2 regions of the Streptomyces sp. NPDC002669 genome follow, and region 2 is predicted to be linked to the other one. Evidence: predicted binding sites of a transcription regulator. Region 2 holds the regulator's gene; the other holds the start of a gene.
The links. The regulator HrcA, encoded in region 2, represses chaperone genes, less so after heat shock. The targets are predictions, from matches to a motif close to TTNGCACTCNGNNNNNCNGAGTGCNAA.

Region 1 (4,413 bases), on a different contig from region 2:
GCCCGTGCTCGTCGCCGACGGCTTCGGCACGGGGCCCAGCGAGCTGGTGTCCGCCTGGGAGACCATGGAGTTCGGCGACTATCCGCTCATCAGCGAGCTGCGCCGCCGCGGCCGGGACGTCGTCCTCCTCGGCTTCCGCGAACGCGGTGCGTCCATTCCGGACAACTCCACGACCGCGCAGGCCGCGATCCTGCGCACCGCCGCGGAACAGGAGGGCCGCACCCCGCTGGCCGTCGGCGGGTTCGGCACGGGCGGCCTGGTCACCCGGCACGCGCTGGCCGCGATGGAGAGCCGGGACGTCGACCACCGGACGGGGCTGTACTTCTCGTACGACAGCCCTCATCGCGGCGCCTGGATTCCGCTCGCGCTCCAGGCGTTCGCGCACTACATCAGGGACCTCGACAGCCGGTTCTCCGACCAGATCAACAGCCCGGCCGCCCGCCAGCTGCTGTGGCGGCACATCGGGGAGTGGGACGGCACACCGGAACGGAGCGCGGAACGCACCGCGTTCCTCGCCGAGATGCGGGCGGTCGGCGAATGGCCGCGCAGGCCGCGGCTGATCGGGGTCGCCAACGGGGCGGCCGACGGCATCGGCACCGACGCCCGGGCGGGCGAACTGGCCCTGGAGGGCAGGGGGGCCTCGATCGCGGGCACCAGGCTCTACACCCACTCCCCCGGCGACGGCGAACTCGCCGCGCGGCTACGGGTGGTGACGGACCGGACCCATGAGATCCGCACCACCGGACTGCCGTCCATCGACGGCGCGCCCGGCGGCACCCTGGAAGGGTTCGGCATCCTCGCCGACGGACTCAACGCGCTCGCCGCCCCGCTCGGCCTCAAGACCGACGTGCGCATCCGCTCGCACTGCTTCGTGCCGTCCGTCAGCGCGGTGGACATCGGCGACCTGGACACGGACGACGAGCTGTACATGGACATCTCCCGGCTCCCGTACGAGCCCAGCGGACTGGACGAGTTCAAGCTCGCCTCCCGCAACGAGGGCCACGCCCTGGTGACGGAGGAACTCTCCACCTGGCTGCTCGACCGGCTCCCGTAGCGGGCGGGCGCCGCGGCCGGGAGGACCGGGAAACCGGAACGGCGCAGGCCCCCCGGACCAGGTGGTCCGGGGGGCCTGCGCGGCACAGCTGTGCGGGAACTGCCGATCCGTCAGGATCAGAAGTCCATGTCACCGCCCGGCATGCCGCCCGGAGCGGCCGCGGCGGCCTTCTCCGGCTTGTCGGCGATGACGGCCTCGGTGGTGAGGAACAGCGCGGCGATGGACGCGGCGTTCTGCAGGGCGGAACGCGTGACCTTCGCCGGGTCGAGGATGCCCTCGGCGATCATGTCGACGTACTCGCCGGTCGCGGCGTTCAGACCGTGGCCGACGGCCAGGTTGCGCACCTTCTCGACGACGACGCCGCCTTCGAGACCACCATTGACGGCGATCTGCTTCAGCGGGGCCTCCAGGGCCAGCTTCACGGCGTTGGCGCCGGTCGCCTCGTCACCCGAGAGCTCCAGCTTCTCGAAGACGGCCGAGGCCTGGAGCAGAGCCACGCCACCACCGGCGACGATGCCCTCCTCGACGGCGGCCTTGGCGTTGCGCACCGCGTCCTCGATGCGGTGCTTGCGCTCCTTGAGCTCGACCTCGGTCGCGGCACCGGCCTTGATGACGGCCACGCCGCCGGCCAGCTTCGCGAGGCGCTCCTGGAGCTTCTCGCGGTCGTAGTCCGAGTCGCTGTTCTCGATCTCGGCACGGATCTGGTTGACGCGGCCCTGGACCTGGTCGCTGTCACCGGCACCGTCGACGATCGTCGTCTCGTCCTTGGTGATGACGACCTTGCGGGCGCGGCCGAGCAGGTCGAGACCGGCGTTCTCCAGCTTGAGGCCGACCTCCTCGGAGATGACGGTGCCACCGGTGAGGATGGCGATGTCGCCGAGCATGGCCTTGCGGCGGTCACCGAAGCCCGGGGCCTTGACGGCGACGGACTTGAAGGTGCCACGGATCTTGTTGACGACCAGGGTCGACAGGGCCTCGCCCTCGACGTCCTCGGCGATGATCAGCAGCGGCTTGCCGGACTGCATGACCTTCTCCAGCAGCGGAAGGAGGTCCTTCACGTTGCTGACCTTGGAGTTCACGATCAGGATGTACGGGTCGTCGAGGGACGACTCCATGCGCTCCATGTCGGTGGCGAAGTACGCCGAGATGTAGCCCTTGTCGAAGCGCATGCCCTCGGTGAGCTCGAGCTCCAGACCGAAGGTCTGGGACTCCTCGACGGTGATGACGCCTTCCTTGCCGACCTTGTCCATGGCCTCGGCGATGAGCTCGCCGATCTGGGTGTCGGCGGCGGAGATGGAGGCCGTGGAAGCGATCTGCTCCTTGGTCTCGACATCCTTCGCCTGCTCCAGGAGGGCGGCGGAGACGGCCTCGACGGCCTTCTCGATGCCCCGCTTGAGGGCCATCGGGTTGGCACCCGCGGCGACGTTGCGCAGACCCTCGCGGACGAGCGCCTGGGCCAGAACGGTGGCGGTGGTCGTACCGTCGCCGGCGACGTCGTCCGTCTTCTTGGCGACCTCCTTGACCAGCTCCGCACCGATCTTCTCGTACGGGTCCTCCAGCTCGATCTCCTTGGCGATGGAAACACCATCGTTGGTGATCGTGGGGGCGCCCCACTTCTTCTCAAGGACGACGTTGCGACCCTTGGGGCCAAGGGTGACCTTGACGGCGTCGGCGAGCTGGTTCATGCCGCGCTCGAGACCGCGCCGGGCCTCCTCGTCGAACGCGATGATCTTGGCCATGTGAAGTGGTCCTCCCGGACAGGGGTGGATTTCTCCGGACCGGGAGGCGCCCGCGACGGACGGCCTGCGTGACCGGTGGTTCCTTGCCCCGCCGGCCTGCGGGCCTCACCGGCCCGATCCAAGTTCTGTCACTCTCACCTGGAGAGTGCTAACGCCAATAATTAGCACTCGACCATGGAGAGTGCAAGCGCCTTCGAGGAAGGCCCGGCGGGGAACGACGGCCGGGCGACGGGGACGGGGAGGCGTTCCGGCGCGCCGGAACGCACCGAGGTCCGTACCCCTGGGGGGGTACGGACCTCGGTGCGTGAGTGGTGTCGGTGGCCGACCGCGTCGTACTCAGCCGACGGCGAGCTTGACCATGTCCGCCTGGGGCCCCTTCTGGCCCTGCGAGATCTCGAACTCAACTCGCTGACCCTCTTCGAGGGTGCGGTACCCGTCCATCTGGATCGCGCTGTAGTGGACGAAAACATCCGCACCACCGTCGACCGCGATGAAGCCGTACCCCTTCTCCGCGTTGAACCACTTGACGGTGCCCTGAGCCATGCCTAACTCCCCTATTACTGGCCCTTGCGCGGGGCCGCACTTCGCGGTCCCGGGTCAGAACCCACCCTCCGACAGGAGAGGGTGCGTGCGCCGGAACGCGTCGACCGCGGCTGAATGTATCTGCCCAACTGCCCTCTGCAACAGGTCAATCGGACGAGAATTCTCGACAGCGCCGAACGCCCGAATATGTGGAATTGGTGAGATTCCAGGGCAAGTCGGGCCAGACAAAAGTGACTTATGGCGCAAGGGGTTCGAGCACTTTGGCTGCTTCTTGTCGCGACGCGGCGCATTCTCATATGCAGGCGGTGCGGGCAGCTGGGGGGACTTCCCACACTCTACCGCGCTCAACCATGCAGAATTGCCCCCTCCGTTTCAAACCCGGAGAGGTTTGAAACCGGAGAGGGCAATTCCGTTCGGGTGATTCGGTCCGCGACCCGACGCGGTGTCAGCAGCCGCCCGCGACGGCCGGGATGATCGAGATGCCGGCGCCGTCCGGCGTGGCCGTCTCCAGACCGTTCTCGAAGCGCACGTCGTCGTCGTTGACGTAGACGTTCACGAAGCGGCGCAGCTTGCCCTGGTCGTCCAGGACGCGGGCGGCGATGCCCGGGTGGTCCTTCTCCAGGGACTCGATGACCTGGGAGAGGGTCGTGCCCTCCGCCGGGACCTCGGCCCGGCCGCCCGTGTAGGTGCGGAGAATGGTGGGGATGCGGACGTTCACGCTCATGATCGGGTGCCTTTCCTGGAGTCCGGGGTGGTCAGCTGGTGGCGAGGCCCGCGGCGCGGAACGCGTCCAGGCTGGGGCGGATCGTCGCGGTCGCCTGCGAGGTGGCGGCCACCGCGTCGAGGGTCTTGAGGCCGTCGCCCGTGTTGAGGACGACGGTGGTCAGCGTCGGGTCGATGACACCGGCCTCGATGAGCTTCTTCGTCACGCCGACCGTCACCCCGCCCGCCGTCTCCGCGAAGATCCCCTCGGTGCGGGCCAGCAGCTTGATGGCGTCGACCACCTGCTCGTCGTCCACGTCCTCCACCGCGCCGCCGGTGCGGCGGGCGATGTCCAGGACGTACGGGCCGTCGGCC
Region 2 (4,413 bases):
CTGGCCGCGCGGCACCACCGGCCAGGCCGGGATGCCCACGGAGGACGGTTTCACCGCCTCCCACACGTCGATGTAGGGGTGCCCCACCACCAGGACGTCCGCGTCCGACACCTGCTCGGCGATCCGGGACTCCTTGGAACCGGGCACCAGGTGGTCGACCAGGACGCCCAGCCTGGCGTCCGGGCCGGGGGAGAACTCGCGCACGATGGCCGGGAGGTCGTCGACGCCCTCCAGGTACTCGACGACCACGCCCTCGATCCGCAGGTCGTCGCCCCAGACCCGCTCGACCAGCTCCGCGTCGTGCCGGCCCTCCACGTAGATCCGGCCGGCCCGCGCGACCCGGGCGCGGGCCCCCGGGACCGCGATCGAGCCCGAGGCGGTGCGCGCGGGGCGCGCCGGGGCGGCGGCCGAGGGGCGCACGAGCGTGACCACCTCGCCCTCCAGCAGGAAGCCGCGCGGCTCCATCGGGAACACCCGGTGCTTGCCGAACCGGTCCTCCAGGGTCACCGTCGGCCCCTGGGCCGTCTTCTCGCAGCGGATCACCGCACCGCAGAATCCGGTGGAGACCTCCTCCACGACCAGATCGGGCTCGGCGGGGACCTCGGGAACGGGGGCGGACCTCTTCCACGGCGGGGTCAGGTCCGGCTGGTAGCTGCGCATCGGACGACGATAGGACGACCGCGGGTCACGACACGCCGAAGCGGTCGGCCAGTTGTCCGCGCTGCTCCCGTACGAACGCCGCGTCCACCACCGCCCCGTGCCCCGGTACGTACACGGCGTCCTCGCCGCCCAGCTCCAGCAGCCGGTCCAGGGCGGCCGGCCAGCGGGCCGGGAACGCGTCCGGGCCCGCCTGCGGCTCCCCGGACTCCTCGACCAGGTCCCCGCAGAGCACGATCGCCGGGGAGCCGGGCACGACCGCCACCAGGTCGTGGCCGCTGTGCGCGCGGCCGAGGTCGACCAGCAGCACCTCGCGCCCGCCGCCCAGGTCGAGCGTCCGCTCCCCGCACACCTGGTGCCGCGGCACCACCAGCGCGTCGACGGCCTCCGTCGCCTCGTGCCCGGAGACCCCGTGGCGCACCGCGGAGACGCGCAGGTCCTCCGCCTCGCGCCGCATCGTCTCCGCCGTGCCGGCCGCTCCGTACACCTCGACGCCGGAGAACGCGGCGGTGCCCAGCACATGATCGAAGTGGGGGTGGCTGAGTGCGATATGCGTCACCCTCCGGCCCAGCAGGGACCGCGCCTGGGCCCGGAGTTCCATGCCCTCGCGGAGTGACGAACCGGTGTCGTACAGCAGCACTCCGTCCGTTCCGGCCACCAGTGCGACCGTCGCGTCCCAGCCGGGAAGGCGCCGCCTTCCCGCTCCGTGACCGAGTCGCTCCCAGCCGAACTCTTCCCAAGAGGCATCCATACCGCGACGCTATCGGCAGCCACCTGCGAAAGTCTCGCGGTGGTGTGGCCGGTTGCCCTTGCTAGGCCCCCACTCGGCCGCCGTACACTGACCGGGGGATTGCTGGCACTCGCGATGACAGAGTGCCAGGGGGATTCCCGGAAAGAACCGGGAACACCCGGGGACCGACCGAGGAAACACAGCTGGAGGTGTGCGCGATGCTCAGTGAACGCAGACTCGAAGTGCTTCGTGCCATCGTCCAGGACTACGTCGGCACCGAGGAGCCCGTCGGCTCCAAGGCGCTCACCGAGCGGCACAAGCTGGGCGTCTCCCCGGCGACCGTCCGCAACGACATGGCGGTGCTGGAGGACGAGGGCTTCATCGCCCAGCCCCACACCAGCGCGGGGCGCATCCCGACGGACAAGGGCTACCGGCTCTTCGTCGACAGGCTCGCGGGGGTCAAGCCCCTCTCGTCGCCCGAGCGCCGTGCCATCCACAACTTCCTCGACGGCGCGGTCGACCTCGACGACGTCGTGGGCCGCACCGTACGGCTGCTCGCGCAGCTGACCCGGCAGGTCGCCATCGTGCAGTACCCCTCGCTGACCCGGTCGACGGTGCGGCACGTGGAACTGCTCTCGCTGGCGCCCGCCCGGCTGATGCTCGTGCTCATCACGGACACCGGCCGGGTGGAGCAGCGGATGATCGACTGCCCCGCGCCGTTCGGCGAGACCTCCCTCGCCGATCTGCGGGCCCGGCTCAACAGCCGGGTCGTCGGACGCCGTTTCACGGACGTCCCGCAGCTGGTGCAGGACCTGCCGGAATCCTTCGAGAGCGAGGACCGGGGAACCGTGTCCACCGTGCTCTCCACCCTGCTCGAAACCCTCGTCGAGGAGACGGAGGAGCGGCTGATGATCGGCGGCACCTCCAACCTCACCCGCTTCGGGCACGACTTCCCCGTGATGATCCGGCCGGTGCTGGAGGCGCTGGAGGAACAGGTCGTGCTGCTGAAGCTGCTCGGCGAGGCCAAGGACTCGGGCATGACCGTACGCATCGGGCACGAGAACGCCCATGAAGGGCTCAACTCCACGTCCGTCGTCGCGGTCGGCTACGGTTCGGGCGACGAGGCAGTCGCCAAACTCGGCGTGGTCGGACCGACCCGCATGGACTACCCCGGAACGATGGGAGCGGTACGCGCAGTGGCACGTTACGTCGGACAGATCCTGGCGGAGTCGTAAGTGGCCACGGACTACTACGCCGTACTCGGCGTGCGCCGCGACGCATCTCAGGACGAGATCAAGAAGGCATTCCGCAGGCTCGCCCGCGAGCTGCATCCGGATGTGAACCCCGATCCGAAGACCCAGGAGCGGTTCAAGGAGATCAACGCCGCCTACGAGGTGCTGTCGGACCCGCAGAAGAAGCAGGTCTACGACCTCGGCGGCGACCCGCTGTCCGCCTCCGGCGGCGCGGGTGCGGGCGGATTCGGACAGGGTGGCTTCGGCAACTTCTCCGACATCATGGACGCGTTCTTCGGCACGTCGTCGCAGCGCGGGCCCCGTTCGCGCACCCGGCGCGGCCAGGACGCGATGATCCGGCTGGAGATCGATCTCGCCGAGGCGGCGTTCGGCACCACCAAGGACATCCAGGTCGACACGGCCGTCGTCTGCACCACGTGCAGCGGCGAGGGCGCCGCGCCCGGCACCTCCGCGCAGACCTGTGACATGTGTCGCGGCCGCGGTGAGGTCTCCCAGGTCACCCGGTCGTTCCTCGGCCAGGTCATGACCTCGCGGCCCTGCCCGCAGTGCCAGGGCTTCGGCACGGTCGTGCCGACCCCGTGCCCGGAGTGCGCCGGTGACGGCCGCATCCGGTCCAGGCGCACGCTCACCGTGAAGATCCCCGCCGGTGTCGACAACGGCACCCGCATCCAGCTCGCGGGCGAGGGCGAGGTCGGCCCCGGCGGCGGCCCGGCCGGCGATCTGTACGTGGAGATCCACGAGTTGTCGCACGCGGTGTTCCAGCGCCGCGGCGACGACCTGCACTGCACGGTCACCATCCCCATGACGGCGGGCGCGCTCGGCACGAAGGTGCCGCTGGAGACGCTCGACGGCCTGGAGGAGGTCGACATCCGGCCCGGCACCCAGTCCGGTCAGTCGGTGCCGCTGCACGGCCGGGGCGTCACGCACCTGCGCGGCGGCGGGCGCGGCGACCTGATCGTGCACGTCGAGGTGATGACGCCGACGAAGCTCGACCCGGAGCAGGAGCGACTGCTGCGGGAGCTGGCGAAGATGCGGGGCGAGGAGCGGCCCACCGGCCAGTTCCAGCCGGGCCAGCAGGGGCTGTTCTCCCGGCTGAAGGACGCCTTCAACGGGCGCTGACGGTCCCACCTCTCCGTCCGGACCGGGACGGGCCCGCCCGACGGGTCCGTCCCGCGTCCGCGAGCGGCGGGCGTCCGGGCGCCCCGCGGGCGTGGCCGGGCCCGTGACCGCAAGTGGCCGCGGGCGGAGCGGGGCGCGGGGCGCGCACGCCGGGGCGTGCCGGACATGGCACGATGCGGTCATGTCATCCGCGTTGACCGATCTCTGCCGGTATCCGATCGTGCAGGCCCCGATGGCGGGCGGTACGTCCTGCCCGCAGCTCGTCGCGGCCGTCGCCGAGGCGGGCGGGCTCGGCTTCCTCGCCGCCGGGTACAAGACGGCGGACGGCATGTACAACGAGATCAAACAGCTGCGCGGGCTGACCGGCAAGGCGTTCGGCGTCAACCTCTTCATGCCGCAGCCGGGACTCGCCGACCCGAGCGCGGTCGAGGTGTACCGGCAGCAGCTCGCGGGCGAGGCCGCCTGGTACGAGACCCCGATCGGCGACCCGGACTCCGACGGCGACGACGGCTACGAGGCCAAGCTCGCCATCCTCCTGGACGACCCGGTCCCGGCCGTCTCGTTCACCTTCGGCTGCCCCACGCGCGACACCCTCGACGCGTTCGCCGGGGTCGGCACGTACACCGTCGTGACGGTCACCACGCCCGAGGAGGC

Region 1: groL (chaperonin GroEL) is a predicted target of HrcA. The motif match lies at 2,955-2,981, and genes of this name have one in related genera.

What each region holds. Positions count from the first base shown of each region.
Region 1 is NZ_JBIAQQ010000011.1:154,371-158,783, reverse strand. Features, by position in the region: gene ACFYW1_RS18845 (hypothetical protein) at 1-1,054, shown strand, start outside; gene groL (chaperonin GroEL) at 1,171-2,793, opposite strand; gene ACFYW1_RS18835 (cold-shock protein) at 3,130-3,336, opposite strand; gene ACFYW1_RS18830 (ubiquitin-like small modifier protein 1) at 3,782-4,060, opposite strand; gene thrC (threonine synthase) at 4,092-4,413, opposite strand, start outside.
Region 2 is NZ_JBIAQQ010000013.1:211,401-215,813, forward strand. Features, by position in the region: gene ACFYW1_RS21075 (DUF3097 domain-containing protein) at 1-660, opposite strand, end outside; gene ACFYW1_RS21080 (MBL fold metallo-hydrolase) at 686-1,408, opposite strand; gene hrcA (heat-inducible transcriptional repressor HrcA) at 1,606-2,622, shown strand; gene dnaJ (molecular chaperone DnaJ) at 2,623-3,759, shown strand; gene ACFYW1_RS21095 (nitronate monooxygenase) at 3,941-4,413, shown strand, end outside.